4 regions of the Ensifer sp. ZNC0028 genome follow, and region 3 is predicted to be linked to each of the others. Evidence: predicted binding sites of a transcription regulator. Region 3 holds the regulator's gene; each other region holds the start of a gene.
What was found. Region 3 encodes PhoB, which activates phosphate uptake and scavenging genes when phosphate is short. Its sites were predicted from a motif close to TGTCATNNANCTGTCAT; they were not measured.

Region 1: L981_RS07375 (DUF1045 domain-containing protein) is a predicted target of PhoB. The motif match lies at 2,618-2,634, and genes of this name have one in related genera.
Region 2: L981_RS26930 (DUF1045 domain-containing protein) is a predicted target of PhoB. The motif match lies at 4,731-4,747, and genes of this name have one in related genera.
Region 4: L981_RS13460 (PhoX family phosphatase) is a predicted target of PhoB. The motif match lies at 5,427-5,443, and genes of this name have one in related genera.

The regions. Positions count from the first base shown of each region.
Region 1 covers NZ_JTLA01000030.1:78,146-85,675, forward strand. Annotated here, with positions in the region: gene phnE (phosphonate ABC transporter, permease protein PhnE) at 102-1,064, shown strand; gene phnE (phosphonate ABC transporter, permease protein PhnE) at 1,074-2,591, shown strand; gene L981_RS07375 (DUF1045 domain-containing protein) at 2,719-3,426, shown strand; gene L981_RS07380 (alpha-D-ribose 1-methylphosphonate 5-triphosphate diphosphatase) at 3,428-4,567, shown strand; gene phnN (phosphonate metabolism protein/1,5-bisphosphokinase (PRPP-forming) PhnN) at 4,564-5,148, shown strand; gene hutI (imidazolonepropionase) at 5,447-6,691, shown strand; gene hutH (histidine ammonia-lyase) at 6,688-7,530, shown strand, end outside.
Region 2 covers NZ_JTLA01000120.1:5,369-12,898, reverse strand. Annotated here, with positions in the region: gene L981_RS26955 (host attachment protein) at 18-467, shown strand; gene L981_RS26950 (trimethylamine methyltransferase family protein) at 522-2,108, opposite strand; gene mnmD (tRNA (5-methylaminomethyl-2-thiouridine)(34)-methyltransferase MnmD) at 2,274-2,990, opposite strand; gene L981_RS26940 (FAD-binding oxidoreductase) at 3,030-4,172, shown strand; gene L981_RS26935 (PRC-barrel domain-containing protein) at 4,231-4,620, opposite strand; gene L981_RS26930 (DUF1045 domain-containing protein) at 4,847-5,647, shown strand; gene L981_RS26925 (NUDIX domain-containing protein) at 5,644-6,132, opposite strand; gene puuE (allantoinase PuuE) at 6,299-7,228, shown strand; gene uraD (2-oxo-4-hydroxy-4-carboxy-5-ureidoimidazoline decarboxylase) at 7,228-7,530, shown strand, end outside.
Region 3 covers NZ_JTLA01000105.1:7,410-14,939, reverse strand. Annotated here, with positions in the region: gene apaG (Co2+/Mg2+ efflux protein ApaG) at 1-295, shown strand, start outside; gene L981_RS24375 (Hsp33 family molecular chaperone) at 366-1,355, opposite strand; gene argF (ornithine carbamoyltransferase) at 1,657-2,574, opposite strand; gene L981_RS24365 (aspartate aminotransferase family protein) at 2,679-3,878, opposite strand; gene L981_RS24360 (GcrA family cell cycle regulator) at 4,301-4,822, shown strand; gene phoB (phosphate regulon transcriptional regulator PhoB) at 4,890-5,573, opposite strand; gene phoU (phosphate signaling complex protein PhoU) at 5,776-6,489, opposite strand; gene pstB (phosphate ABC transporter ATP-binding protein PstB) at 6,540-7,355, opposite strand; gene pstA (phosphate ABC transporter permease PstA) at 7,369-7,530, opposite strand, start outside.
Region 4 covers NZ_JTLA01000055.1:26,150-33,679, forward strand. Annotated here, with positions in the region: gene L981_RS13440 (phytanoyl-CoA dioxygenase family protein) at 1-762, shown strand, start outside; gene L981_RS13445 (MOSC domain-containing protein) at 802-1,653, opposite strand; gene L981_RS13450 (HD domain-containing protein) at 1,826-2,482, opposite strand; gene L981_RS13455 (DUF2339 domain-containing protein) at 2,489-5,323, opposite strand; gene L981_RS13460 (PhoX family phosphatase) at 5,519-7,530, shown strand, end outside.

The DNA.
Region 1 (7,530 bases), on a different contig from region 3:
TCGCATCCTCCGTCGCATTGTTTTCACGCATTTCCGGGGCGGAAAGCCGCTTCGCAAATTTCCTGGAAATGCTCTAGAGGCCGGCGAAAGCCGGAACGGTCATGGCAACTTCCCTGCTCCCGCGACATCTGAGCGACAACGGCGCCGTCATCGAGCGTCACTGGCAGGAACTCAGTTCCCGCCGCCGGCTCTACTCCTGGCTCGGCTTCGGCGTTCTCCTCCTGGCGCTGTCGGGTTCGCTCTGGTTCGCCAACGATTCCAATGCCGGCAAGTTCTTCGACCGTTTGCCGCATTTCTTCGATTTCGTCGGCGATCTCGCACCGCGCGACGGGCTGGAAATTTTCCGCGCCATGTTCGACCTGCCCTCGCCCTATGACGACGGCAGCTTCAAGTACAACTACCCCGAGGGCCGGCTGTACCTGACCGAGAGCTTCTACATCCCCGAATACGTGCACAAGATGCTGGAGACCGTGAACATCGCGATCTTCTCGACGGTGATCGGCACGGCCTTCGGCTTCGTGCTCTGCTTCCTTGCCGCGCGCAACCTGATGCCCAATCCGTGGATCCGCGGCATCGTTCGCCGCATCATGGAAATCCTGCGCGCCTTTCCCGAGGTCGTGATCGCCGGCTTTTTCCTCGCCATCCTGTCGCTCGGCCCCATTCCGGCGATTGCCGCCGTCTCGATCCACACGATCGGCGCGCTCGGCAAGCTCTTCTATGAAGTGGTGGAAAACGCCGACATGAAGCCGGACGAGGGCCTGCGGGCTGCCGGCGGCAACTGGATCGAGCGCGTCTGGTTCGGCATGGTGCCGCAGGTTCTGCCCAACTTCGCCAGTTACTTCCTGCTGCGCCTCGAGATCAACGTACGCGCCTCGACGATCATCGGCGCCGTCGGTGGCGGCGGCATTGGCGAGCTTCTCCGACTTTCGATCGGCCAGGGACACCAGGCCAAGACCCTTGCAATCGTCCTCCTGCTGTTTGCGACCATTTTTGCCGTCGACCAGTTCTCCGCCTGGCTTCGCCGCCGCCTTGTTGGCGAGCAGGCCTTCCAGCTTGCCCAGTAGGTGCGCACCATGACCACGACCACACGATTGAACCCGATGGAAATGGACGCGATCGCGCGCCGCCATCCGGAACTCCTGAAATCCTCGACCTCCAGGCGCGTGCGCACCGCAGCCATCGCCGGTGGCGTCGTCGTCTACCTCATCTTCAGCTGGTGGTTCTTCTCGATCGGCCACGTGCTCGGCAATGCCAACTGGGGCATCGCCGGCACCTACCTCGCCGACTGGGTTTCCTATGAGGTACGCCCGGAAATCCACGTCGCCCCCGACCGGACGATGCGCCTCAACTATCAGCGCAACTCGCCGCTCGGGCCCAATCCCAATCCGGATTGGGTGGAACTCGACAGGCAGACGGTAACGCGCCAGGTCGAAATACCGGCCGCCACCACGCAGGCGGTCAAGCCGAAGGCTAGCTCGTCCTTCAGCTTCATGGCCCCCGGTTCCGCGCTCGGCGGCACCACCGCCACGGAAACGCAGAACCGTGTCGAAACACGGACAGAAGAAGTGCTGACGCGCGTCGTCGTCACCTACAACCGCTCGACCAGGATCGAGATCGCCGATGGCCTGGTAAAAGCGACCCATGGCGGCGACACGCTTGTCATGGCCGTCGACGGCGCCGACACGGTGCGGCCACAGGGCGTATTGCCCGCCTGGGCGACACAGAAGCGGCCCGGCGAAAAGATCGTGCTTGCGTTCGGTGCCACCGGCTGGGCGGAAGTGGAAGGCGACGAGGTTTCCGTCCGCAACCGCTTCTTCGGCTGGGCGAACTTCCTGTTCGACACCAACTCGCCCTTCTTCGGCAAAAGCTATGGCGAGGTCGCCTCGCTCATCGCCTCCGGCGAGCGCATCGATCCGGCCCGTTCCAACCTGTCGCTTGCCTGGAACAACATCCTCTATAATGCCGAGTGGCAGCATCTCGACGTCTGGACCAAGCTGCTACAGACCGTCGTCATGGCCTTCGTCGGCACGCTCTTTGCGTCGCTGATCGCCTTCCCGCTCTGCTTCCTGGCCGCCCGCAACATCACCCCGAGCTTCCTGACCAACCAGGTGGTCAAGCGCTTCTTCGACTTCCTGCGGTCGGTGGACATGTTCATCTGGGCACTGTTCTTCACCCGCGCCTTCGGCCCCGGACCGCTTGCCGGCATCTCGGCGATCTTTTTCACCGACACCGGCACACTCGGCAAACTCTACTCCGAAGCGTTGGAAAACATTGACGACAAGCAGCGCGAGGGCGTGAAATCGGTCGGGGCGACGCCGCTTGCGGTGCAACGCTTCGGCGTGCTTCCGCAGGTGTTGCCGGTCTTTGCCAGCCAGGCGCTCTATTTCTGGGAATCGAACACCCGTTCGGCAACGATCATCGGCGCCGTCGGCGCCGGCGGCATCGGCCTGAAACTCTGGGAAGCGATGCGTACCAATTCCGATTGGGAAAATGTCGCCTATATGGTGCTTCTGATCTTGCTGGTTGTCTTTATTTTCGACAGCATCTCGAACGCGTGCCGTTCGCGCCTGATGGGCAGCAAGGCACATTGACGACAGCCAAGCATTTGCGTGTCCGCCATCATGATGTTGTCATGGAAATCGGCTAGCTGCGCATCGCATCCCGCAAACAATCGACCCGCCGCCCTGGCGGGCCGGTCGCTACAAGAAAGTGAAAACCGTGCGTTATGCCATCTATTTCGCGCCGCCGGCGGACAGCCGGCTGTCGCAGGTCGCGTCCCGTTGGCTGGGGCGCGATGCCTTTACCGGCGAAGACCTCACGCTTCCGACGATCGCCGGGATTGACGAAGAGACGCAACGCGCACTGACGGCCGACCCGCGGCGCTACGGTTTTCACGGCACACTGAAGGCGCCTTTCGAACTTGCCGAAGGCCGGGACGAAGACGAGCTTCTCAGTATTTTCGAGTGCTTTGCCGCCGACCTCGACCCGTTCGAAATCCCTGAGATCGTGCTGCACCAGTTGGGCCCGTTCTTCGCTCTCGTGCCATCCGCGCCTTGCCTCGACCTGCAGGATTTGGCCGAAGACGCCGTTCACCGCTTCGACCCGTTCCGCGCGCCGCTGTCGGACGCCGACTTTGCCCGCCGCAAGCCAAACAGCCTGCCTGAGCGCCAGAGGCGCTACCTCAGAGAATGGGGCTATCCCTATGTTTTCGAAGAGTTCCAGTTCCACCTGACCTTGACCGGCCCGGTACCCACGGAAACCAGCGGCGTGATGCGTACCGCGCTCGAAACCACCTTTGCCGAGCATATCGGCAAACCACTTCACGTTACGTCAGTCGCGCTCTTCGTCGAACCGGAGCGCGGCGCACCCTTTACTGTCCGCTCCCTGCTGCCGCTCGGCAGCGACACCCAACGAAAGATCGCATGAGATGAGCAAAGAACAGGTTTTGACCAACGCCCGCATCGTCCTCGAGGATAGCATCCTCGACGGTTCGGTGCTGATCCGCGACGGCAAGATTGCCGACATTTCCGAGGGCACGGTTGCCAGCGGCGAGGACTTTGAAGGCGACTATCTGATCCCCGGCCTCATCGAGCTGCACACCGACCACCTCGAAGCCCACTACTCGCCGCGCCCGGGCGTGCGCTGGCTGAAGATCGCGGCAATCCAGGCCCATGACGCACAGGTCGTCACCTCCGGCATCACCACGGTCTTCGACTGCCTGCGTCTCGGCTCCGACGAGGACGGCGGCTTCCAGAAGGGCGAAATGCGCAGCATGGCCGACGCCTTGGCCCAGGCCAAGGAAGAGGGTCGCCTTCGCGCCGATCACCTGATCCACCTGCGCTGCGAGGTGTCGACCTCCGACGTGCTCGATCACTACGAGGACTTCCAGAACGACCCGCAGGTCAAGCTCGTCTCGCTGATGGATCATGCCCCGGGTCAGCGGCAGTTCCAGACGATGGACCAGTACACGCTCTATTACAAAGCCAAGCGCGGCTTCTCGGACGAGGAATTCGCGCGCTTCGTCGAGCGGCAGCAGGCATTGTCGGCAAAGTATGCCGGTCCGCACCGCACCGCGCTCGCCGAGGCCTGTGCGGCCCGCGGCATCACCATTGCCAGCCATGACGACGCGACCGTCGACCACGTCGAAGAATCGATCGGCTTCGGTATCAAGCTTGCGGAGTTCCCGACGAGCTTCGAGGCCGCCGAGGCGTCGCACCGCGCGGGCCTCAGCGTGTTGATGGGCGCGCCGAACATCGTGCGCGGCAAGTCGCACTCCGGCAACATCGCCGCCCGCGATCTCGCCGAGCGCGGCGTGCTCGACGTGCTGTCGTCGGACTATGTGCCCTTCAGCCTGATCCACGCCCCCTTCGTGCTCTCCGACGAACTCGACGCCGTCGACCTGCCAAAGGCAATCGCCATGGTGACGTCGACGCCGGCGCGCACCGTGGGTCTCGATGACCGCGGCCGCATCGCCGTTGGCCTTCGCGCCGATATCGCCCGCGTGCACCGCAAGGAAGGCATCCCGGTCGTGCGCTCCGTCTGGCGCGAAGGACGGCGTGTCGCATGAGCGCGACCGAAAAGGGCGGCGCGCTCGTCGTCGTCGTCGGGCCGAGCGGCGCCGGCAAGGACAGCGTCATGGGCTTTGCCGCCCGGCACTTTGCCGATTGTCACGACGTGCATTTCGTCCGCCGGGTCATCACCCGTCCGTCGGATGCCGGTAGTGAAGTGCATGAAAGCGTGTCGGAAGACGAGTTCGTCGAGATGCAGAAGGATGGCGCCTTCGCCGTCTTCTGGGATGCGCATGGGCTGAAATACGGCATCCCCGCCGTCGTGCTCAGGAATGTCAGGGACGGCATGACGGCGATCGTCAATGGCAGCCGCGGTGCCCTGCCGGCGTTCCGCGAAGCCTTCGGCGAGATCGCCGTCGTCGTTGTTACAGCCGAGACGCCGGTGCTTGCAAAACGACTTGCCGAGCGCGGTCGCGAGAGTGAAGAGGAAGTTTTGCGACGTCTCAGCCGCCAGGCGCCTGACGTGACCTCGGGCCCCGATGTCAGCGTGATCGACAACAGCGGGCGCCTCGACATTGCCGGAAACCGCTTCGTCGAGGTGGTCGAACGGCTGCGCGCAAAGGCGGATCACGCGGTTTAGCGTGACCCACGTTCGCGGCCCGGCAGGCTTGTGAGTCGCGGGCATGCATCGCGATCTCCATTCCAAGGACAGGCGAAGGCTCCGAACCTCAGGGTTCGGGGCCTTTTCTTTTTACCTGCCGTGATGACGAACCCGCGAGAAGAAATTCGAGCGAAGTCAGAGTTCTACGGCCATTTTCTCAAAGCTCGCGCTCCGCTTCACTCGGCCGATCGCCCTTTCCTTTTCCGCAGGCTCCATAAATTTCCCCTTGTGGAGCAAACTAATATGTATATACATTATATCCAATGGAGGCGACCTGATGAACGAATTCTCGACCCGCAAGCCAGCATCCGGCATTTGGCGCAATGTGCGTCTCGTGACGCTTGGCGAATCCGTTGACGGTCTTGGCCTCGTCGAGAATGCGGCCGTGGCGGTCGTCGATGGGCGGATCGCCTATGCCGGGCCGGAGAGCGGGCTGCCCGCCGAACTCGCACGCAGCCTCGAAACGACGGACTGCCAGGGCCGCGTAATGACGCCCGCCCTTATCGACTGCCACACCCATCTCGTTCATGGCGGCAACCGCGCCCGCGAATTCCAGATGCGCCTCGAAGGCGCCACCTATGAAGAAATTGCCCGCGCCGGCGGCGGCATCGTTTCCTCGGTCAAGGCGACCAATGCGCTGACCGTCGATCAGCTTGTCGAAAGCGCCCTGCCGCGCCTCGATACGCTTCTTGCCGAGGGCGCCTCGACCGTCGAAATCAAATCCGGCTACGGCCTCAACGTCACGGCCGAGCTCAACATGCTGCGCGCCGCCCGCGAGCTCGAAACGCTGCGGCCGTTGCGCGTTGTCACGAGCTATCTCGCCGCACACGCAACGCCTGCGGACTACAAGGGCCGCAACGGCGACTACATCACCGAGGTCGTGCTGCCTGGGCTCGACGCCGCCCATGCCGAGGGCTTGGTCGATGCGGTCGACGGTTTCTGCGAGGGCATTGCCTTTTCGACCGCCGAGATCGCCCGCGTCTTCGACCGCGCCAAGGCGCTCGGCCTGCCGGTCAAGCTGCACGCAGAACAGCTTTCCAATCTCGGCGGCGCCAAGCTTGCGGCCTCCTACGGAGCGCTCTCGGCCGACCACCTGGAATATCTCGACGCAGAAGGCGCTGCAGCTCTTGCGAAGTCAGGCACGGTCGCCGTGCTCTTGCCGGGCGCCTTCTATGCGCTGCGCGAAGAGCGCCTGCCGCCGGTCCAGGCTTTGCGTGACGCCGGCGCGCGGATCGCGATCGCCACCGACTGCAATCCCGGTACCTCGCCGCTGACCTCGCTGCTTCTCACGATGAACATGTCCGCGACGTTCTTCCGGCTGACGGTGGCCGAATGCCTTGCCGGTGCAACGCGCGAAGCCGCCCGCGCGCTTGGCCTGCTGGCCGAAACCGGCACGATCGAAGTCGGCAAGTCCGCCGATCTGGCAATCTGGAACATCGAGGATCCGGCCGAACTCGTCTACCGCATCGGCTTCAATCCGCTTCATGAATGCATCTTTAGAGGGCAAAGGACCGGTCAATGACCATCACTCTACACCCGGGCTCCGTGCCCCTCCGCGACCTCGAAACCATCTATTGGACCGGCGAACCGGCCCGCCTCGACACCTCCTTTGACGCCGGCATCAACAAGGCTGCCGCCCGCATTGCCGAGATCGTTGCCGGCAATGCGCCGGTCTACGGCATCAACACCGGCTTCGGCAAACTCGCCTCGATCAAGATCGACAGCGTCGATGTCGCGACGCTGCAGCGCAACCTGATCCTGTCGCATTGCTGCGGCGTCGGTGAGCCGCTTGCCGAAAATATCGTGCGCCTCATCCTGTCGCTGAAGCTCGTCTCGCTTGGCCGCGGCGCCTCCGGCGTCCGCCTCGAACTCGTACGCCTGATCGAAGCCATGCTCGAAAAGGGCGTCATCCCGGTCATCCCCGAAAAGGGCTCGGTCGGCGCCTCCGGCGACCTCGCCCCGCTCGCCCATATGGCAGCGGTGATGATGGGCCACGGCGAAGCTTACTTCGAAGGTCGCCGCCTGTCCGGCGCCGAAGCGCTGTCCGCCGCCGGCCTCAAGCCGGTCGTTCTGGCCGCCAAGGAAGGCCTGGCGCTGATCAACGGCACCCAGACCTCGACGGCGCTGGCGCTCGCCGGTCTCTTCCGCGCCCATCGTGCCGCACAGGCAGCACTCATCACCGGCGCCATGTCGACCGATGCGGCCATGGGTTCGTCGGCTCCCTTCCATCCGGATATCCATACGTTACGCGGTCATCGCGGCCAGATCGACACGGCCGCGGCTCTCCGCGCGCTGCTTGCTGGTTCGGCAATCCGCGAAAGCCACATCGAAGGCGATGAGCGCGTGCAGGATCCCTACTGC
Region 2 (7,530 bases), on a different contig from region 3:
TTCACTGGGAGACAATCGTGCAGAACCGGACTTGGATACTGGCCGCGGATGGCAACACCGCGCGCATCGTCAAGGGCGTGAACCTGTTGAAGGAAGAGCGCCAGCGGCCGGAGGAGGAGACCTTTCACACCGAACCGAAGCGCGTTCAGGACATCATGGCCGACAAGCCGGGCCGATCGCATTCGTCCGTCGGACACGGCCGCTCGGCCATGGAATACAAGAGCGATCCTGTTCGCGAGGAGCAGCAGCGCTTTGTTGCTGATGTGGCCGGAAGGCTCGAAAGCTATGCCGCCAACCAGGCCTTCGACAGCCTAGTGATCTGTGCGGCACCCCGGACGCTTGGCGATCTCCGCAAGCAGCTTTCCGCCCATGTCCGCGAGCGGACAGTCGCCGAGATCGACCGCAATTGCGTGGCTGCCACCACCGAGCAATTGATCGCAACGGCACGGGCCGCAGTGTTCCCTTAAGGCTCGGTCGCAGCCGGGCTTCGTAGCGCCTTCCGGTATACCCAAGGCGTCCCGTCAGAAATCGGTCGGGACGCCGCCTTCCGCCTTGCGCTTGGCGACAAAGGCATCGAGTTCCTCCTCGATCGCGGGATCGAGCGGGGGGCGCTCATAGTCGTTGAGCTTCTGTTTGAAGATCCGGTTGGCATGGTCGTAGGTGGTCGGTCGCCCGGCTTCGGCCCAGGTCTCGAAGTTGCGCCAGTCCGACAGGATCGGTGAATAGAAGGCGGTCTCGTAGCGCTGCAGCGTGTGCAGCGTGCCGAAGTAATGGCCGCCGGGACCAACATCGCGCACGGCGTCGAGCCCGAGCGCATCCTCGCTGACATCGAGCGGGGTCAGGTATTCCGCCACCATCTGCAGCATGTCGACGTCGAGGATGAATTTCTCGAAGGAGGCCGTGAGCCCGCCTTCGGTCCAACCGGCGGCGTGCATGACGAAGTTGCCGCCCCCTTGCGTCAACGCCCAGAGCGACATGGCGGATTCGTAAGCCGCTTGAGCGTCCAGCGTATTGGCGGCGTTGGTGTTCGAGGTGCGGTAGGGGATGTTGTAGCGGCGGGCGAGCTGGCCGCCGGCGACCACCGCCTTCATGTATTCCGGCGTGCCGAAGGCGGGTGCGCCGGTCTTCATGTCGACATTGGAGGTGAAGCCGCCATACATGACTGGCGCCCCGCGCCGGACCATCTGGGTAAAGGCGATGCCGCAGAGCGCCTCGGCGTTCTGCTGCACCAGCGCACCGGCGATCGTCACCGGCGCCATGGCGCCGGCGAGCGTGAACGGCGTGACCACGACCACCTGGTTGCGCGAGGACATCTCGATGATGCCCTGCAGCATCGGCCCGTCGAGGCGCAGCGGCGAGGAGGTGTTGATGATGGTGAAGAGCGAGGGCTCGCGTTCCATCTGCTCCATCGAGATGCCGCGGCCAATGCGGGCGATCTCGATGCCGTCGGTGTTGCGCTGCTTGCCGAGGGAATAGACGTGGAACACCTTGTCGGTGAGCTTCACCATGTCGGAGAGGCAATCGAGGTGGCGCACCGAGGCATGGATGTCGACCGGCTCGACCGGATAGCCGCCGGTCGTGTGGACGATGTCATAGGATTGCGCGAGCTTCACCAGCTTGCGGTAATCCTCCTGATTGCCGGTGCGCCGGCCGCCGTCCCGGTCGGCGACGAAGGGGGCGCTGGCGATCTGGGCGAAGACGAGATTGTTGCCGCCGATCGCGACATTGCGGGCCGGGTTGCGGGCATGCATGGTGAAGGCTGGCGGTACCGAGGCGATCATGTCCAGGATCAGCCCGCGGTCGAAGCGCACCCGGTCGGTGCCGGGTGTCACGTCGGCGCCGGCAGCCTTCATCCGCTCGCGCGCCTCCGGCAGGATGACGTCCATGCCGATCTCTTCGAGGATCGTCAGCGACGCCTCATGCACCGATTCAAGCGCATCATCCGAAAGGACGGTGGATTTCGCCAGCGTATTGACAAGATTGAGATATTTTCCGCCGGGGGATCTGCGCACACGCTCGACACTGCGCCCGCCCGGGCGGCGTCGGCGCTCCAGCGGCGTCGAGGCTGCGTCGCCGGTTGCTGCATCGGGAAACTGATCGTCGTTCATGAAAGACCCACCGTGTTGCCGATGGGGAGTGTGTCGCAGATTCGAAGCGGCGATGGCCCGCCATTTGCGACAGTTCAGTTCTCTTGTGGAGTAAATCGCTTGCCCTGACGCATTTCTGCAGCCGGATGGCGCAATCGCTCAAGACACGTTTAACGGGGACGAGCGCTAGGCTCGGTCGCCCCGCAACATCTCGCGCTTGCCGGCAAAACCCTTGCGCTTTTCGACGGCAAAGCCCGCGGCCTGCAAATTGCGGCGGACGAAACCGGCAGCGGCATAGGTGGCGAAACTGCCGCCGTGCGTGGTCGTTTCGAAGACCAGCCGCATCAGATCCTCTGACCACATGTCGGGATTGCGCGACGGCGCAAAGCCGTCGAGATACCAGGCGTCGAACGGTTGTTCCGCGCGTGCGACGCCCTCGAGTGCCGGACCGCAGACGACCGTGAGGCTGACGCCGTCGCCGAAGTCGATCCGGACGTCGCCATCGGGCTCGGCCGGCCAGCGCGAGGCCAGCGCCTGGCGCTCTGTGTCGATCTCCGGCCAATGGCCAAGCGCGCGCGAAATCTCTTCTGCCGCCATCGGGAAACGTTCGAAGGACACGAACTGCAGCCGGTCGCCGGCGGTCGCGGTCATCTTCCACTGACGCCAGGTTTCGCAGAAATTGAGGCCGGTGCCGAAGCCGAGTTCGCCGATGCGGAAGGTGCCTGCACCGACCCAGCGATCGGGCAGGCCGTTGCCCGACAGGAAGACGTGGCCGCACTCCAGCCGCCCGTCGGTGCGGCAATAAAAGTGATCGCCAAACTCCCGGGAATAGGGCATATCGCCCTCGTGCCAATCAAGGTTCTGGTGCGCCGGGGGCTCGATCGGGTCTGCGGATCCTGTCATGGCCAAGGCGATAATCCGCCGGCCGGAGAAGGTCAATCGATGAGCGAGCTTTTGGTCGTCGGCGGCGGCATCATGGGGCTGTGGGCCGCGCTTGGCGCCGCGCGCAGGGGCATGACCGTGCGGCTCGTCGAGCAGCAGGCGATCGGCGCTGGCGCCAGCGGTGGCCTTTTGGGCGCGCTCATGCCGCATATGCCCGATCGCTGGAACGACAAGAAGCAGTTCCAGTTCGACGCACTCGTGGCGATCGAAGAAGAGATCGCGGCGATCGAGGCGGAGACGGGGGGGTCGACCGGCTATCGGCGGACGGGCCGCTTGATCCCGCTCGCCAAGCCTCACCTGCGCGACATCGCCCTTCGGCACGAGCAGGATGCACTGAGCCACTGGCGGGCGGCCGACAGGCAGTTCCACTGGCACGTGAAGGACGAGGGGCCTGAGGGCTGGCCAGGCGCCGAGGCAGCAGCGCACGGCATGGTCTTCGATACGCTCGCCGCGCGCGTCTCGCCGCGTCGCATGCTTGCGGCCCTCCGCACGGCCCTCCTGCAGGCACCGAACGCCTATATAGACGAACGCCGGGGCGTGCGCCGGATCGAGCCGGCACACGGTTGGGCGGAACTCGACGACGGCACCCGGATCGGTTTCGAGCATTGCATCATCGCCGCCGGTGTCGGCAGTTTTCAATTGATCGACGACGTGTCAGCGCCGCTGGCGGAAACGAGCGGCACGGCGGTCAAGGGCCAGGCGGCACTGCTGCGGGCGGAGATTGACCCGGCACTTCCGGTGATTTTCGCCGACGGCGTCTACATCATCGCCCATGACGACGGCCATGTGGCGGTCGGCAGCACCAGCGAAAACAGTTTTGCCGATCCCCTGTCGACGGACGCACAGCTCGATGAACTGCTTCGGCGCGCCGTGGCGCTTGCGCCGCGCCTGGCAGAGGCCGAGGTGGTGGAGCGATGGGCGGGGGTGCGTCCGAAGGCGACGGGGCGCGAGCCGATGGTCGGCCGGCATCCGGACCATTCGAATGTTTCGGTCCTGACCGGCGGCTTCAAGGTGAGCTTCGGCATTGCGCATCGACTGGCGCGTTTCGTCATGGACGAGATCGCCGGTTCTCCGACGATCGATATTCCCGATTCCTTCTTCTGCCGGAATCACATAGCCGCACTTCGCGACAAAAGCCTTTAGCCCCGGACATGCGAAAGGCCCCGCCGGCGGCGGGACCCGAGAGATCGAAAGTCAGGCATTACATCCAGTAGGGCGGCACGCCGTAGTAGTCATAGACACGGCGGCCGTTTTCCGCGTTCCAGTCGTACTCGTCGGTGCCGTGATATTTCGGCGCGTTTTCGACCTGATCGCGAGTCACATCAGTGCGATAGCCGCCGAGCTTCTCGTCATAGGTCAGCTTTGCCCAGGGTAGCGGATAGTGGTCTTCGCCGAGGCCGAGAAAGCCGCCGAATCCGAGCACCGCATAGGCGACGCGCCCGCTGCACTTCTCGATGATCACGCGCTCGATCGAGCCGATGTGTTTGTCGTCGGGGCCGTAGACCCTCGTGCCTTCAACCTTGTCGCTCGCGATCAGGTCGTGGGTCTCCTTGATCCGGGCGTCCTGAAGGTTCGCATTGTGATAGGTCACGCTTCTTCTCCATCCTTGTTTTCCTACCATTGCGGAACGGGCGATCGGCCGGATGGTTCCGAAAAACCAACGGCGACGTTTGGGCCGGCGCTGCACTCATCCCCGGCCGACTTCGTCAATCTGTCACGCAAATCACCTAAGACGCGGCCATTGGACAAGTCGGGGTGAGGGCGGAAAACCGCATGCTTTTGCTCATCCCGCGCTGAGGAATACCCGGAGCCAGCCGATGCGCTATGCCATTTGTTTTACGCCGCCGATGGCCGACCCGCTTTCCGCGACCGCTGCAAGCTGGCTGGGGCGCAACGTCTATTCCGGCGACCCCACGGAATTGCCGTCGGTCGCGGGCTTGAGCGCCGCAGATGTCGCCTATCACACGGCGGTACCCCGCCGCTTCGGCTTTCACGCGGTGATGATGTCGCCGTTCCGCCTGCATCCCGATATGACGGAATCGAAGCTTCTGAAGGCGCTGATGCATTTTGCCGGCGCCCAGACCCCGTTCGAAATCGATCGCCTGGAGGTTGCTCGTATCGGTCGATGCTTCGGGCTGATGCCGCAGGTGCCGAGTACGGCCATGCATCTGCTTGCGGCCAACGTCGTCCAGGAGTTCGACGCCTTCCGCGCGCCGCTCAGCGAAGACGAGATCGAGCGTTCCGATCCGGACCGACTGACCGCGCCGCAGTTTTCCAACCTGTACCGTTGGGGCGATCCGCATGTGATGGACGAGTACCGCTTCCACATGATGCTGACCGGCCCGCTTGCACCAGACGCGATGCGGCGGGTCGAGGCACCACTGCGCGACCTCTTCGAGCCCTGCCTATCAAAACCGCTTTCGATCGGCAGCCTTGCGCTGTTTGTCGAACAGGAGACGGGGGCACCCATGCGGGTGCATTCGCAGCACCCGCTCGGCAAGATCTCGACGAACACGCGCGCCGAGCGGGCAAAGCGCGCCGCCGATCCGTCGCTGGCGCCGCAAGGCGCGGTTCGGCCGCTGCCGCTGATCGTCGCTGCGCTGATGGCGCAGCGCTAACCGGAAACGCACACGGGCGGATCTGCAAACAGCAGCGCTTTCGGATAGGGCAGACCGAGGGGCGGCATGTCCGAGAGCGCGAAGTAGCGCAGCGACTTCGTTTCGCCGTCGCTGATCGGCTGCTGGGAACCGACGATCCGGCATCGATAGAGCGTAACCACATATTCGACGCGGTCGGCGTTCGGGTAGGTGTAGCGAAACGCTTCTCCGCCGAAGACGCCCAGTATCCGCTCGACCGAGACCGGATAGCCGGTTTCCTCCATGACCTCGCGAAGGATCGCATCGACAGGCGTTTCGCCCGGCTCGATGGCGCCGGCCGGCAGGCTCCAGCCTTCGCCGCTTGCTTTCTCCTGCAACAGGATCCTGCCATCGGGATCGAGAATGACGGCCGCCACCGACGGGCAGAGAAGCAGGCCGGAACCGACTTTTTCGCGAAGCGCTTGAATGTAGGATTTCATCTCGATGCGGGCCGTTGTCCTTGCCAATCCATTCAACGCGGTTTCGGAAAATCGCTCAACCTCGGCCTGAACGGAATTTTTCTGGTGATTTCCGTCAGGGCCATGGTGCTGCCGCTGCCCCGCTTCCCGTCATTTCGGTATCGACAATCCGGTCGGCGGTGATACCGTTCCTAAAAATTCGAAGGGTGATTTGATGTCTGAGACTAAGTATCCGCGCGACCTCGTTGGCTACGGCCGCAATCCGCCGAAGGCAAACTGGCCGGGCGATGCGCGCATCGCCGTGCAGTTCGTGCTGAACTACGAAGAGGGCGGCGAAAGCTGCATTCTCGATGGCGACCCGGCGTCCGAATGCCTGCTGTCGGAGATCGTCGGCGCACAGCCCTGGGCTGGCCAGCGCAACCTCAACATGGAATCGATCTACGAGTATGGCGCCCGTTCCGGCTTCTGGCGGCTGTGGCGCATGTTCACCAGCCGCAACGTGCCGCTGACCGTCTATGGCGTGACGCAGGCCATGGCGCGCAATCCGGAAGCGGTTGAGGCCATGAAGGAAGCCGGCTGGGAAATCGCCAGCCACGGTCTGCGCTGGCTGGAATACAAGGACGTGCCGGAAGACGTCGAGCGCGAGCATATCCGCGAGGTCGTCCGCCTGCACACCGAACTCACCGGCGAGCGCCCGCTCGGCATCTACCAGGGCAAGCCTTCGGCCAATACGCTGAAGCTGGTGCTGGAGGAGGGCGGCTTCCTCTACTCCTGCGACAGCTATGCCGACGAGCTGCCCTACTGGGTGCCGGGTCTTTCGCCCGACAAGCCGCACCTGATCATCCCCTATACGCTCGACGCCAACGACATGCGCTTTGCGACGCCGCAGGGCTTCAACAGCGGCGACCAGTTCTTCAGCTATCTCAAGGACACCTTCGACGTGCTCTACGAGGAAGGCCGCCAGGGCGACGCCAAGATGATGAACATCGGGCTTCACTGCCGGCTCGTCGGCCGCCCGGGCCGCGCCGCCGCTCTTGCCCGCTTCATCGACTACGTGATGTCGCACGACAAGGTCTGGGTACCGCGTCGCATCGACATCGCCAACCACTGGTACCAGTACCACAAGCCGGAAGGGGCGCTCTGATGACCGACCGTGATGCCTTCGTTGCCCGTTTCGGTGGCGTGTTCGAGCACTCGCCCTGGGTTGCCGAACGCGCCTACGACCGAGCCGCGGCGACGGGGCTGACGGCGGGCACGGTGCACTCAGCGCTTTGCCAGGCCTTTCGCACGGCGCTGCCGCGCGAGAAGATGCAGGTGCTGCGCGCGCACCCCGATCTTGCCGGCAAGCTGGCGATCGCCGGCAAGCTGACGGCGGATTCGACGGCGGAACAGGCATCCGCTGGCCTCGACCGGTTGACGCCAGAGGAGCATCAGCGCTTCACCGGG
Region 3 (7,530 bases):
TCGCATCGTCATCTCAAACCACTCGGACGCGACCGTGCGGTTGATGACGCGCTACTGGCACATTACCGATGAGAATGGGCAAGTCGACGAGGTCAGCGGTCCGGGCGTCATCGGCGAGCAGCCGCTGCTCAATCCCGGCGATACCTATGAGTATTCGTCCGGATGCCCGCTGGATACGCCCTCGGGCGTGATGTTCGGTCACTACAGCATGGAATCGGAAGGCGGAGAGACGTTCAACGTGGCCATCCCCGCCTTCTCGCTCGATTCACCCGGGCTCGTGCGCACCCTGAACTGAAGCCAATCCGGAACAGCCTGTCCTTCACTGACGTCGCTCTAACTCGCGGCCAGTCGACCGGAGGCGCCCGCTACTGCGGGCGCACCTCGCTAGCTTCGAAGCGATAGGTCGTCGAGCAGAACTCGCAGGTAACCTTGACTTCGCCATCGTCGATGGTGCTTTCGAGGTCGTCCGTGCTCAGGTTCGACAACACCGACTGAAGCTTTTCGCGCGAGCAGCTGCAACGGTCATAGACCGCCTGCGGTTCATAGACGCGGACGCCGCGCTCGTGGAACAGGCGATAGAGCAGCCGCTCGGTTCCGACCATCGGATCGGTCAACTCGTCCATGTCGATCGTTTCGACCATCACCTTGGCTTCAGCCCAGAGATCGTCGTCCTCGAACGCGCTTTCGCCGTCATCGCCGTCGCCGCCCGAGAGGTCGGGCTGGCGCATGCGCTCCGGTGCTTCGGGCAGGAACTGCGCGACCATGCCGCCGGCGCGCCAGCGATGCCGCGGCTTGCCGTTTTCGTCGCGATCGAGAAGCTCGGCCACGCCCAGGCGCACCTTGGTCGGGATCTGCTCCGACTGACGGAAATAGACGCCGGCGATTTCTTCCAGCGTCGCTCCGTCGAGCGCAACGATACCCTGGTAACGCTGGGTATGGGCGCCCTGGTCGATGGTGAAGGCGAGCACGCCCTTTCCGAGCAACTCGTGCGAAAGGGTCCGGCCGTCCTTTTCGGCAGCCGCAAGTGCTTCCTGATCGTAGCGGGCATAGGCGCGCACGCGATCCGGCGTCGAGAAATCGGCGACCACCAGATCGACGGGGCCATCGCCCTGGGTCTGGACGATCAGCTTGCCTTCAAACTTCAGCGAGGTCCCGAGCAACACAGTGAGCACGACGGTTTCAGCAACCAGGCGCGCAACCGGAAGCGGATAGTTGTGGCGCTCGAGGATTGCGTCCAGCATCGGGCCGAGCTGCACGGCGCGGCCGCGCACGTCGAGGCCTTCCACCTGGAAAGGCACGACGTGATCGTCACCGGCAAAGTCGAACTCACCAAGCCCTGGCGTCATGTCGGTCATGTCTTGCTCCTTGCCTTCAGCCACCAAGCTGCACCAGAGATATTGCTATCCCCGCGCAACGTGCTCGCTGTCTCAGTTGATCCCGCGATAAACGGATTGTCCACCAGGTATGTGCCGCCGCCATAGCAACGCACCACCTCGACGGTTGCGCGCTCACTACTTTCAGGAGCGCCCGTATGCCGCCTAAATCGTGTCGCACGTGGACAATGTCAAGTGCGGTGCACACGCCCCTATACGGCGCACGCTCGGCGGAGCGCACTGAAGCCTCTTCGCCGCCGTCGCGCGCGACCGGGCAGCCGGCTCAGACGAGCCCCATGCACCAGGCAATGACCGACTTCTGTGCGTGCAGCCGGTTTTCCGCCTCGTCGAAGACCACGGACTGCGGGCCGTCGATCACATCGTCGGTCACCTCTTCGCCGCGGTGCGCCGGCAGGCAGTGCATGAACAGCGCATCGGAGGCCGCACGCTTCATCAGCGCCTCGTTGACCTGGTAGGGCTGGAAGACGTTGTGGCCGCGGGCGCGATGTTCCTGGTTCATCGAAATCCACGTGTCGGTCACGACGCAATTGGCGTCGGCGACGGCCTGCTCGGCATCATGACACAAGAGGACCTCGCCGCCATTGTTGCGCGCCCAATTCAGGAACTTGTCCTGCGGCTCGGAGCCGAGCGGCACGGCCATGTTCATGCGATAGCCGAAACGGGCGGAACCTTCGATCAGCGAATGCAGAACGTTGTTGCCGTCGCCGGTCCAGGCAATCGTCTTGCCCTTCACCGGGCCGCGATGCTCCTCGAAGGTGAGAATATCGGCCATGATCTGGCACGGGTGGGTATCGTCGGTCAGGCCGTTGATGACGGGGACCGTCGCATGTTCGGCCAGCTCCAGAAGACGGCGGTGGTCGGTGGTGCGGATCATGATGGCGTCGACGTAACGCGACAGGACCTTGGCCGTGTCGCCAATCGTCTCGGCGCGGCCGAGCTGCATTTCGGTGCCCGACAGAAACAGGGTTTCGCCGCCGAGCTGGCGCATGCCGACATCGAAGGAAACGCGGGTGCGGGTGGAGGGCTTTTCGAAGATCATCGCCAGCATCTTGCCGGCGAGCGGCTTCTCGGCGGTTCCGGCCTTGGTCGCCGCCTTTCGGACGCGCGCATCGTCGATGATCGTCCGGAGGTCGGCGGCCGTCATGGCCGAAAGATCGAGAAAATGTCTGGTGCCTGCCATCGTACTCGGTTCCTGTCTGAAAAATCGATCCCCGGTGCGGCACGCCATATACGTGCTCGCACGAAGGTCATTCTAGCGCCATAGTCGGCCTTGGGTCGCTACCTTCAGGCCGCGGCGTTGCCGCTTGCCTTGCGAACCGCCTCGGCGGCGCGTTCGATACGTGCCAGGCCCTCGCGGGCCTCCTCGGCCGTGATCGTCAGCGGCGGCAGCAAACGCAGTACGTTTTCGCCGGCCGGCACAGCCAGAAGCTTCTCCGCGCGAATTTCCTTCAGCAGATCGGCCGAAGGGCCCTTCACCTTGATGCCCAGCATCAGACCGTCGCCTCGGATCTCCTCGATGACATCAGGGAAACGGTCCTTGAGCGACGCAAGACCCTGGCGGAAGACCAGCGCGACATCGCGCACATGCGTGAGGAACCCGTCGGCCAGAACGACGTCGAGCACGGCATTGCCGACGGCCATGGCCAGCGGATTGCCGCCATAGGTGGAGCCGTGCGTGCCCGCCACCATGCCAGATGCGGCTTCCTCGGTCGCCAGGCACGCGCCGAACGGGAAGCCCCCGCCGATGCCCTTGGCGACCGCCATGATATCCGGGCGGATGTCGGCCCATTCATAGGCAAACAGCTTGCCGGTACGGCCGACGCCGGTCTGAACCTCGTCCAGGATCAGGAGCAGGCCGAACTCGTCGCAAAGCGCGCGCAGTTCCTGCATGAACTCCTTGGTCGCCGGGCGGATACCGCCCTCGCCCTGGATCGGCTCGATCAGGATCGCTGCGGTTTCCTCGGTGATCGCATTCTTGACGGCAGCGATGTCGCCGAACGGGACCTGGTAGAAGCCCGGCGCTTTCGGACCGAAACCTTCGATGTATTTCTGCTGACCGCCGGCGGCGATCGTCGCGATCGTGCGGCCGTGGAAAGCCCCCTCGAAGGTGATGACGTGGAATTTCTCCGGGTGACCCTTGGAGAAGTGGTAACGCCGTGCCGTCTTGATGGCGCATTCCAGCGCCTCTGCGCCGGAATTGGTGAAGAACACCTTGTCGGCAAAGGTGACTGCGGTCAGCCGGCGACCGAGGCTTTCCTGGCCCGCAATCTCATAGAGGTTGGACAGGTGCCAAACCTTGTCGGCCTGCGCCTTCAGCGCTTCGACGAGGTGGGGATGCGCGTGGCCAAGCGAATTCACGGCAACACCGGCGCCGAAATCGAGATAACGCGTCCCGTCTTCAGCGATCAGCCAGGCGCCCTCTCCTCGCTCGAAACGCAACGGCGCGCGCATGTAGGTATCGTAAAGCGGCGTTGTTGCAGTCATGCGAGGCTCTCCTTCACTCCAGATCGACATCGATCCCGCGCCTCACGCGGGCCGATAAAAATCAAAAATGCCGCCTTTCGGCGGCGCAGGCACTATTCCCATTTCGCGCTGCAATGTCAACAAAACCAAGCCTTGCAGCGCAACATGAAGGGTCGATTCCTGGCAGCAGAAAAATCGTCCGGGAGGGCTTGCCAAAATTGCAACGCCGGCCGAGCAAGTTGGGGAAAACTACGAAATCGATTCGGCCTGATTCCCGGGACTCTTGCCACAGAGTCCAGCGGTCAGTACGTTAACATTCAATTACTAGACGCATGCGGCGGACCTAGTCACCAAAAGAGTTATCGCGTTTGCAACCCCGGGGTTCAGCCGGGGTGCGGTGAGGGATTCTGCCATCCCCAACGCTGAGAACGGAGAGTGCAGAAATGAACTGGACTGACGAGCGGGTGGAGAAACTGAAGAAGCTTTGGTCCGAGGGCCTGAGCGCGAGCCAGATCGCGGCACAGCTCGGCGGCGTCAGCCGTAACGCTGTCATCGGCAAGGTTCACCGCCTGAGCCTGCCAGGTCGCGCCAAGGCCGGCGGTAGCACCACGACGGCGGCCCGTCCGAAGCGCCCGACCTCGGCACCGCGTGCGCCGAACTACGCTTCGCGCGTTTCGGCCCGCCCGGTTGCACGCACGGCCGGCGCTGTCGTTCTCAAGGAAGAAATCGAAGTCGATCTCGTTGCCGAGCAGGATTTCAGCACCCGGACCGACGTTGTCGTGCCGATGTCGCGCCGCCTCGAGCTGACCCAGCTCACCGAGCGCACCTGCAAGTGGCCGATCGGCGACCCGCTGAAGGAAGAGTTTCACTTCTGCGGCAACGATTCCCCGGAATCGTCGCCTTACTGCACCTTCCATGCGCGGCTGGCCTACCAGCCGTCGGGCGAGCGCCGCAGGGCCCGCTAAGAAGCCGGACAGCATCAATAAAAAAGGGGCCGATCGGCCCCTTTTTTGTTGGAGATTTCCGGATCTGTCAGCTTTCGAGCGAATAGCCAGCGCCGCGAACGGTGCGGATGACGTCGGGCATGTTCGAGAAATTCAGAGCCTTGCGCAGGCGACCGACATGCACGTCGACGGTGCGTTCGTCGACATAGATGTCATGGCCCCAGACGCCATCCAGAAGCTGCGAGCGCGAGAAGACGCGGCCCGGCGAGGACATCAAGAACTCCAGAAGACGAAACTCGGTCGGGCCGAGGCGCACTTCGCGGCTGCGGCGGTGAACGCGATGGGTCTCGCGGTCGAGTTCGATGTCGCCGCAGCGAAGCAGCGTCGACAGGACCTCGGGCTTTGCCCGGCGCAGCATCGCCTTGACGCGCGCCATCAGCTCCGGCGTGGAGAATGGCTTGACCACATAGTCGTCGGCGCCGGTCGCCAACCCCCGGACGCGCTCGCTTTCCTCGCCGCGCGCCGTCAGCATGATGATCGGCAGGCGCTCCGTCTCCGGGCGCTGGCGCAGCCGGCGGCAAAGCTCGATGCCGGAAACACCGGGCAGCATCCAGTCGAGGATGAGCAGGTCGGGCAGCCGCTCCTGAAGCCGGATCTCCGCCTCGTCGCCCCTCAGGATCGTGTCGACGTCGAAGCCCTCGGCTTCCAGATTGTAACGCAGCAGAACGCTCAGCGCCTCTTCGTCTTCGACTACGGCGATTTTTGGCAACATCAGGTAACGTCTCCTTACCGCGGGCGACCCTTGGGCTCATCGGCCCGGCCGGCGCTCAGACACTCTAAATCTGGAGCACGTCCGCCAATTTCAAAGGCGGGGCGAAAACCGCGTGCTTCAGATACAGGAATTCGGGGCCGCGACCGAAGCCGCGACCGGATCAGATTTCAAAGGGCATGCATGCTTACGGCGCGCTCGGCGCTCAGTCGTTGACCGAGCCCAGCGTCGACGTGGTGTCATCCTTCGGGCGCTCGCCTTCCGGCTGGGCACCCGTCGCCATGTAATAGATCGTCTCGGCGATGTTGGTCGCGTGGTCGCCGATGCGCTCGATGTTCTTGGCGCAGAACAGAAGATGCGTGCAGGGCGTGATGTTGCGCGGATCTTCCATCATGTAGGTCAGCAGTTCGCGGAACAGCGAGGTGTAGATCGCATCGATCTCCTCGTCGCGCTCGCGGATGCTGTTGGCCTTCTCCGGCGAGCGCGAGGCGTACACGTCGAGCACTTCCTTGAGCTGGACGAGAGCCAGCTCTGCCAGGTGCTCCAGGCCGCGGGCGAGCTTGCGCGGAATGCCGGATCCGGCGACCGCGATCACGCGCTTGGCGGTGTTCTTGCCGAGATCGCCGACGCGCTCCAGATCGGAGGCGATGCGGATCGACCCCATGATCTCGCGCAGGTCGGCGGCGACCGGCTGGCGCTTGGCGATGGTGACGATCGCCTTCTCGCCGATCTGGCGCTCGGCGTCGTCGAGAACGGTGTCGTCCGAGATCACCTTCTGCGCGAGAGCGAGGTCGGAATTGACCAGCGCGCGAACGGATTCAGCGACCATCTGCTCGGCGAGACCGCCCATCTCCGAGATGCGGCGCGTCAGGTACTTCAGTTCTTCGTCATAGGCGGACATGATATGCATGGACATGATCGTCGATCCTTACGGGCGCTTTGCAGTTACTGTTGCAGCCTTATGCGGCCTCAGCCGAAGCGGCCCATGATGTAATCCTGGGTGCGCTGGTCATCCGGATTGGTGAACATCTTGTCGGTGTCGTTCTCCTCGACGAGATTGCCGAGGTGGAACATTGCGGTGCGCTGCGAAACGCGGGCGGCCTGCTGCATCGAATGGGTCACGATGACAATCGTGAAGTTCGTGCGCAGTTCGTGGATGAGTTCCTCGACCTTGGCGGTCGCAATCGGGTCGAGCGCCGAACAGGGCTCGTCCATCAGGATCACTTCCGGGCTGACGGCGACGGCACGGGCGATGCAGAGGCGCTGCTGCTGACCACCGGAAAGGCCAGTGCCCGGCTCCTGCAGACGATCCTTTACCTCGTTCCACAGACCGGCCTTCTGCAGGCTGGTCTCGACCACCTCGTCAAAGTCGGCCTTGGTGCGGGCAAGTCCGTGGATGCGCGGACCGTAGGCGACGTTGTCGTAGATCGACTTCGGGAACGGGTTCGGCTTCTGGAAGACCATGCCGACGCGGGCGCGCAGTTCGACGACGTCGATCGTCGGGTCGTAGATGTCGTCCTCGTCGAGCGTGATCTTGCCGGTGACGCGGCAGTTCTCGATCGTGTCGTTCATGCGGTTCAGCGTGCGCAGGAAGGTCGACTTGCCGCAACCCGAAGGACCGATCAGCGCCGTGACGGTGTTCTCGCGGATGTTGAGGTTGACGTCGAAAAGCGCGCGCTTCTCGCCGTAATAGACCGACACATCCTTGCCGATCATCTTGTAGGGCACGGTGTTCATTTTCTGATCCAGGGCCTTCTCGACTGCTGCTTCTGACATGATGTTCATAGTAATTACCTCACTACCAGCGGCGCTCAAAGCGACGTCGCAACAGAATGGCTCCAAGGTTCATGACGACCAGGAAGATGAGAAGAATGATGATTGCGCCAGAGGTGCGCTCGACGAAGGCGCGTTCCGCCTCGTTGGCCCACATGTAGATCTGCACCGGCAGCGCCGTCGACGG
Region 4 (7,530 bases), on a different contig from region 3:
CTCGTCGATCTGCTCTGGCGCTTCGACGAGAAGGATCCGAACGATCCCTCGACCTGGTACGCGCCGCAGCGACGCGAGCACAAGATGAAGGAACTCAACAACACCGGCATGCTGGAGATCTACAATCACCAGTATCTCTGGGACAATCGCCAGGAGCCGCGCATCTACGGCGCCTTCGTCGACATCTGGGACCGCGAGGACCTGTGGGTGACGATCGACCGCGCCAACCTCAATCCGCCGAAGAAGGTCAAGGGCAATCCCAACGGCTTCATTCACTGGGACGTCGACACCTCGATCCGGCCGCTGCCGATCGGCGTCCAGGGCGTGCTCAGCCTGAAAAAGCAGGACGGCGACGTGGGCGGCTTCCAGTGCGTGCCGGAACTGTTCGAAAACTTTGAAAGCTGGGAAAAGACACAAAGCACCGACCGCGACCCCATGCACCCCGACATGACCGGTCTCTCAACGGTCAACATCGAGATGGAGGCCGGCGACCTGATGATCTTCAACAGCCTGCTCGCCCACGGCGTGCGGCCCAACCACTCCGACGGCCGCGTGCGCATGGCGCAATATATCTCGATGCACCCGGCGGAATGGAACAATGTCGCCGAGCGCGAGGAGCGGGTGCGACTGTGGCGCGAGCTCGATCATCCGAAGCGCGACGCCTTCCCCGGCGATCCGCGCGAATGGGAGAAGCACAACGCCTCCCCCGCCAGCCTCTCGGATCTCGGCGCCAAACTTCTCGGCATCACGCCCTGGGCGTAAGAGAGGCTTGAAATGGTTTCCGTTCGGAATGCTTCTGAACTAAGCCGAAGCCCGCACCTTCATCGGCCAGCGCTCGCCGCGTCGGCCGATGATCTTGACCGCGTCGCCGAGCGTCACGGTGCCTTCGCTGCGCGGCACCGCATTCCAACCGAAGAGAACGCCGGGCACACGTCGGTCAGAGGACATGCGCTTTTCGGCGAGTCCCTGGATCGGGTTGCCGCCAATGCGCTCGCCGGTTACTTGGTCCTGCGTGGTCATGATGCAACGGGCGCAGGGTTTGACGAGATCGAAGCGGATGCCACCGATCTCGACGCTTTCCCAGAAGTCTTCATCCCAGGCGTCATCGCAATCAACCAGGATATTGGTGCGGAAACGATCCATGCCGACGGGCTCCTGTCCCTTTTCGGCAAGCGTCCGGTTGAGGTCGGCGAGCGAACCCGTCGTCGTAATCAACACCGGAAAGCCATCGGCAAAGCCGACGGGCGCCGCGGTACCCGCCCATTCGGCGCCGACATGGCGCTCGGCCGAGGCGTCCATATGGGCGAGCCTGACCGGGCGGCCAAACCATGAGGAGAGGACCGCGTCCGTCGTTTCGTCCGACACGGCTGCATCGACTTCGCTGCCCCAGACGACGACGTTCAGCCTGCGGTCGGGATCGAAGCGAACCGAGATCTCTCGGTCACCCATCTTCAGGTGCACGCCGCCATCGATGTGGCTGGCCTCGACCTGCGCCAGCAGCTGCAATTCGCGCTGGGTGATGAAGCGCCCCTCCGGCTCCACCAACATGAAGCGCCGATCGCCCTCGACGCCGTCGAGATTGATCGAGACCGTTTCGCGGACAATCGCGCGACCGCTCTTCAGCGGATGAATGTTGAGACCGGTCACCTTCATGGGCACTTCCCTCGTCTTCAGAAACTGATTCACGTGCCTGACGATCCGATTCATCAGCGCGGCACAATGTGTTGAAAGGCCTAGATCATTTCTCGGATTGATGGAAACGGAGAAATGTTCCGGTGCAATCTACACACCCGCACAAAGAAGCGCGACACGCCCTTCCCGGCAACTAGATTTCATCGAGCATCATGGCAAGCACATCGCGCAGCCGCTGCTCGCGTTCCGTGGCGAGCCGGCGCCCGGCCTTGGTCTTGAAGCCGTCGGCCAGCCGGAAAAGTTTGGTTTCGAAATGATCGATGGCGAAGGCCTTGTCATCGAGCGCCCGCGCCTCGGCCAATGGATCGAGCGGGTCGTAGAGGCCGCTGCCCATACGTCCGGCGATATAGAAACAGCGGGCAGCGCCGACCATGCCGATCGCATCCAGCCGATCGGCATCCTGAAGGATCTTCGCCTCCAGCGTTTCCGGCGGGATGTTGGCCGAGAAGCTGTGCGTCAGGATGGCGTGCGCCACCGCGGCAATCTCATCCGCGCCCCAACCGAGATCTTTCAGAATGCCCGTTGCCTTCTCAGCCGCCAGTCGCGACGCCTGGGTGCGCAAGGGCGAATTCTTCTCGACCGAGACGCAGTCATGCAGCAGCACCGCGGCGGCGAGCAAACGCGCGTTGCCGCCCTCTTCCGCCTGGATGCGGGCGGCATTCTTCCAGACCCGGATCAGATGCGCTGCATCGTGCGAGCCGTCATCGGCGGCAAAGGCATTCGGCAGCAGCGCTGCAGCAAGCTCCTCATGCGGCGCGAAGGCTGCCGCGAGTTTCGAAATCTCTGTCATGCTTTCCTATTGCTGTTCGGCAGGCTTTGCCGGCGCCGTCGGTGCAGCGACGACGCCGGACAGGATCTTCTGGTAGAAGAGCCCTATTCCGATCAATACCCCGCCAAGCCCGATGAAGGACAGAGCCCTGAGGAAACCTTCGAGGTTGGACATGTCGATCAGAAACACCTTCAGCACGGCGACGAAGACGAGAACGGCCGAAGCGATGCGGATGCTCTTGGCGTGGAAGCGCGAGCCCAACACCAGCAGCAACACGCCGAGCAGCAGCCAGACGACCGAGTAGGTGTAGGTCTCGCCCTGCAGGAAGCCCTTCCATTCCGCGATGTTTTCCCCCTGCCAGACACGGCGGACCGTGAGGCTCGCCCAGGCGAAGGCAAGCACCGCGCCGCTGACGGCAAGCGCCATGACATAGGGCAAGGGCCGCTTGTCGCGCGCATACCAGGCAAGGCCGGAATAGCCGAGCCCCGGCAGCAGGTAGCCGATCAACAGCAGATCGAAGAACGGAATACGTCCCAGCAGTTCGCCGCTGAAATAGGGGTTGAGGCCGAGGAGATGTGCCGAAAGCACCGACAGCATCGAAAGCACGCCGAGGCCCATGCCGCCATAGCGGAAGACCGGGCTCGGCGACTTCATGTCGAGGCTCATGAAGATCGCCGAGGCGCCGATTGCCAGCAGCGTGTAGATCGACTGCTCGCCGAGCGTCGGCACAGCGCTGTCGAGCACGCCGCCGTTCATCGCGTGGCGCACCAGGATCGCGAGCGTCAGCAACACGAAGAGGCTGGCGAGCGCCTGTAAAAGGTTGCGCACGCGGATGCCGGGCCAGGATCTCAGGAAATAGGCGGAGCCTGCAAGCAACACGGCGGGAACGCCGTAACCCGGCAGCAGAGCATTGAAGACAGGCGTCGTGCCAAGATCGCCGGCACCGACGATCGTCGGTTCCCAGGCGATGCGCCCCAGAACGACGATGGCCGCCGCGCCGGTCATCCACGGCAGGATCGGCCAGGTGCGAACGCGGGTCGCAAGTGTGTAGGCGGTGCCGAGCACGGCGATCGCAAGCGTCGTGACCAGCCCGTCCGTCCAGGCATGGAGGGCAAGCACGAAGAGGGCGAACGAGCCGGCCACCAGCAAGCCGGCCGCCGTGTCGCGCGCCTCCGCCGCGCCGTCGCGGCGGTAGAGCCAGTCCGCAAGCGCCAGCAGCGCTGCCCCAGCGATGAGCGAGAACAGGCCGTGCGGCAGGTCGAAGGAATAGTTGCCGGTCATCAGGAACGACATGGCGACAAGCGCGATCGGAACGACCGCGGCAATGCCCGCCCAGAGCGTCGAATATTGCGGATGGGCGACGAGCCGGCGCGACAACACGAAACCACCGAGGCCGATAAACAGCGCAGCAAGCAGCATAGCGGTGAACATGGCGGTGCGCCCGGGCAGGACGACAGCCGGAAGGGCATCGGCTAGCGAAGGATCGAGATAGGCGAGCACGCCGCTCAGCGCCGTCAGGCTCCAGACGCCAGCGACAGCGCCGACCGCCGAAAGCGCGGCGGGGTACACGGCCGTCGGCCGCCAGGCCCCCAGGGCTGCCAGCGCCGCAATGACGACGGCAAACTCCGTCACCGGATATTTGACCGCGGCCACCGCCGGGCTGATGAGAAGGAGCGCAAGCACGGTGGCGGCGACGGCAGCCGAAATGGAGATGGCCGCATGCGGCGGGATGAACAGCCGCTCCCAGGGACCGGCAACGGCGCCGCGTCGCTCCGCCCCTTCTGGCGCTTCGGGCGCAGGCGCCGCTTCCGTGGCGCCCGGCCAGATGAGGCCGATGCCAACGATCATCACCAGCAGCGCAAAGGCGACCGGCCGCGGTTCGAATGGCGCGACAGCGGTGATGTAGGCCAGGCCCCAAAGCCCGACGCCCGCATTGGCCAAGGTCGGAACGACGGTCCAGCTGCGCAGGCGCGACGCAAGCAAGGTCGCGAGCCACACGATCGAGAGGAAGCCGAAGAGCACCCAGGGGCGCGGTTCATTGCTCGAGACGAGCAGCGGCGTTGCGAGCGAGGCAAGCAGGCCGAGGCCAGCGAGCGCCTGCCCATGCAGCAGCGACAGGCCGACGGTCGCAAGCGAAATCGCCGCCAAGAGAACGAAGGCCGTGCCCGTGCCGATATAGTCGTAGATGCCATAGGCGGCATAGGCGACCCCGAAGAGTGTGACGGCACCGGCGGCCGTCAGGATGCCGGGGATCATGGCATTCTGGAATTCGTTGGCGATCACGGGCACGGCGCGCCGACGGATGACCTCGCCAGCGGCCATCAGCAGGAGGCCGAACAAAGCGGCAAGCGTCAGGCGAACCGCCGGGCTCAGCAGGCCGGCGTCGATCGAGTACTTGACCATGAAGACGCCGCCGAGCGCCAATGCGATGCCGCCAACCCAGACGGCCCACCGGGCGCCGAGACGGCTTTCCAGGCTCTCGGTCTGACGGGGTGCCGTTGCGACCGGCTGCGGTGCTTCCGTGCTGGCAGCGATCGTCTCCTCGCCCTCGATTTCGGCCGCGGTTCCCTCTGCATCGCCGAAAATCCGAGCGCCTTCGCGCGCGCTGGCCGACATGGCGGCAGTAGCATCGTCCAACGTCTCCGGCCCCAGCGTCTCCGGCACAGCCGGCAACTCGTCCGCAGCCGTAAGCGCCTCGGTCGCTCCTTCGGCCGGAGCGCGATCGCCCGGCGCGGCCTTCAGCGCCACGACCTCCGCCTTGAGGGCGGCCAGTTCGGCACCAAGGCGCTCGGTCGTCCTGCGGTTGCCGAGATAGGCGGACAGGGCCAGAATAAAGGCAGCTAAAGCAATAAGTTCGAACATACTTTCCCCTGGCAGTCGCAATCGCCGGCGCGCGCAACCATACAGACTTTTGTGCAAGCGCCAAATCTATAGACGGCCGAGCGCTGTAATCTCTTCACGGAAATGTCGCAGAACTGTCATTGGGCAGCTGGTACAGGCGGATGAACACCGCTGCCTCGCGCAGTGGTTTCCATCGTTCAACCAGGAGACCCGATCATGGACAAGCATCTCGCCCAGACGGAAGAGACCGAATTCAAGACGCTGACGGAACGCAGGGAAGAGCTGGAAGATGTCGGCCACAACTGTTCCGCCAACCCGACGATGGGCGACATCATCCATCGCCGCTTCTCGCGCCGGTCGTTCATCGGCGGCTCGCTGGCGGTTGCCGCGATCTCGACCACCGTCAGCCCGCTCGCTCTCCTGACCGCCGAAGAGGCACGCGCCGAGGACGGTTCGCTGTTCGACTTCACCGAGATCGAAGCCGGCGTCGACGAGAAGCACCATGTCGCCGAAGGCTACGATGCCGATATCCTGCTTCGCTGGGGCGACAAGATCTTCGCCGACAGCCCGGAGTTCGACCCGAAGAACCAGACGGCGGCCGCCCAGGAAAAGCTGTTCGGCTACAACAACGACTATGTTGGCTTCATCCCGCTCGACGGCAGCGCCGACCACGGCCTGCTCGTCGTCAACCACGAATACACCAATGCCGAACTGATGTTCCCCGCCTTCGCCAGCGTCGTGAAGGAAAAGGTGACGAAGGACGGCAAGGAAGTCGAGGAAGAGAAGGTCGTTCTCGGCGAATACAGCAAGGAGCTGGTCGACATCGAGATGGCGGCCCATGGCGGCACGATCATCGAGATCCGCAAGGTCGACGGCAAGTGGCAGCCGGTTCTCGACGGCAAGAACAACCGTCGCATCACCGTCAACACCGAGATGCAGATCACCGGCCCTGCCGCCGGCCACGACCGCCTGAAGACGCCCTCCGACCCGACCGGCAAAAAGGTGTTCGGCACGCTCAACAACTGCGCCGGCGGCGTCACCGCCTGGGGCACCTACATGATGGCCGAGGAAAACTTCAACGGCTACTTCGGCGGCGAGATCGCCGAGGACCATCCGGAATACAAGCAGCTGAAGCGGCTCGGCGCACCGGGCGGCCAGTATGAATGGGCGTCCTTCTACGACCGTTTCGACATCTCCAAGGAGCCGAACGAAGCCAATCGCTTCGGCTGGATCGTCGAGGTCGATGCGCTGGACCCGACCTCGGTGCCGAAGAAGCGCACGGCTCTCGGCCGCTTCAAGCATGAAGGCTGCGAATCGATCGTCAACAAGGACGGTCGCGTCGTGCTCTATTCCGGCGACGACGAGCGCTACGACTATGTCTACAAGTTCGTGACTAAGGGCGTCTTCAACCCTGACGACCGCGCCGCCAACATGGACCTCTTCGACGAGGGCACGCTCTACGTCGCCAAGTTCGACGAAGACGGCACTGTCACCTGGATGCCGCTTGTTCACGGCGAAGGCCCGCTGACGGAAGCCAACGGGTTTGCCTCGCAGGCTGACGTGCTGATCAACACCCGTCTTGCCTCGGACGCGCTCGGCGCCACCAAGATGGACCGTCCGGAAGACGTTCAGCCGAACCCGAAGACGGGCAAGGTCTACGTCATGCTGACCAACAACACCAAGCGCAAGGCCGACGAAGTCGACGCCGCCAACCCGCGCGCCAAGAACGCCTTCGGTCACATCGTCGAGATCACCGAGACCGATGGCGACTTCGCCTCGCTCAAGAGCCGCTGGGATGTTCTTTTGAAGTGTGGCGACCCAAGCGTGGCCGATGTCGGCGCTTCGTTCTCGACCGCGACCACCAAGAACGGCTGGTTCGGCATGCCCGACAATTGCGCCATCGACACCGATGGCCGCCTCTGGGTTTCGACCGACGGCAACAACGAGAAGGACACCGGCCGTACCGACGGTATCTGGGCGATCGACACGGACGGTGCCGCCCGCGGCACGTCGAAGCTCTTCTTCCGCGTGCCGGTCGGCGCCGAAATGTGCGGCCCCTGCTTCAACCCGACATCGGACACCTTCTTCCTGGCCATCCAGCATCCGGGCGACGCCGGCCTTGCCACCTACGAGACCCCAGCCACTCGCTGGCCGGACTTCAAGGACGACATGCCGGTACGCCCGGCCGTCGTTGCGGTGACCAAGCAGGGCGGCGGCCGCATCGGCTA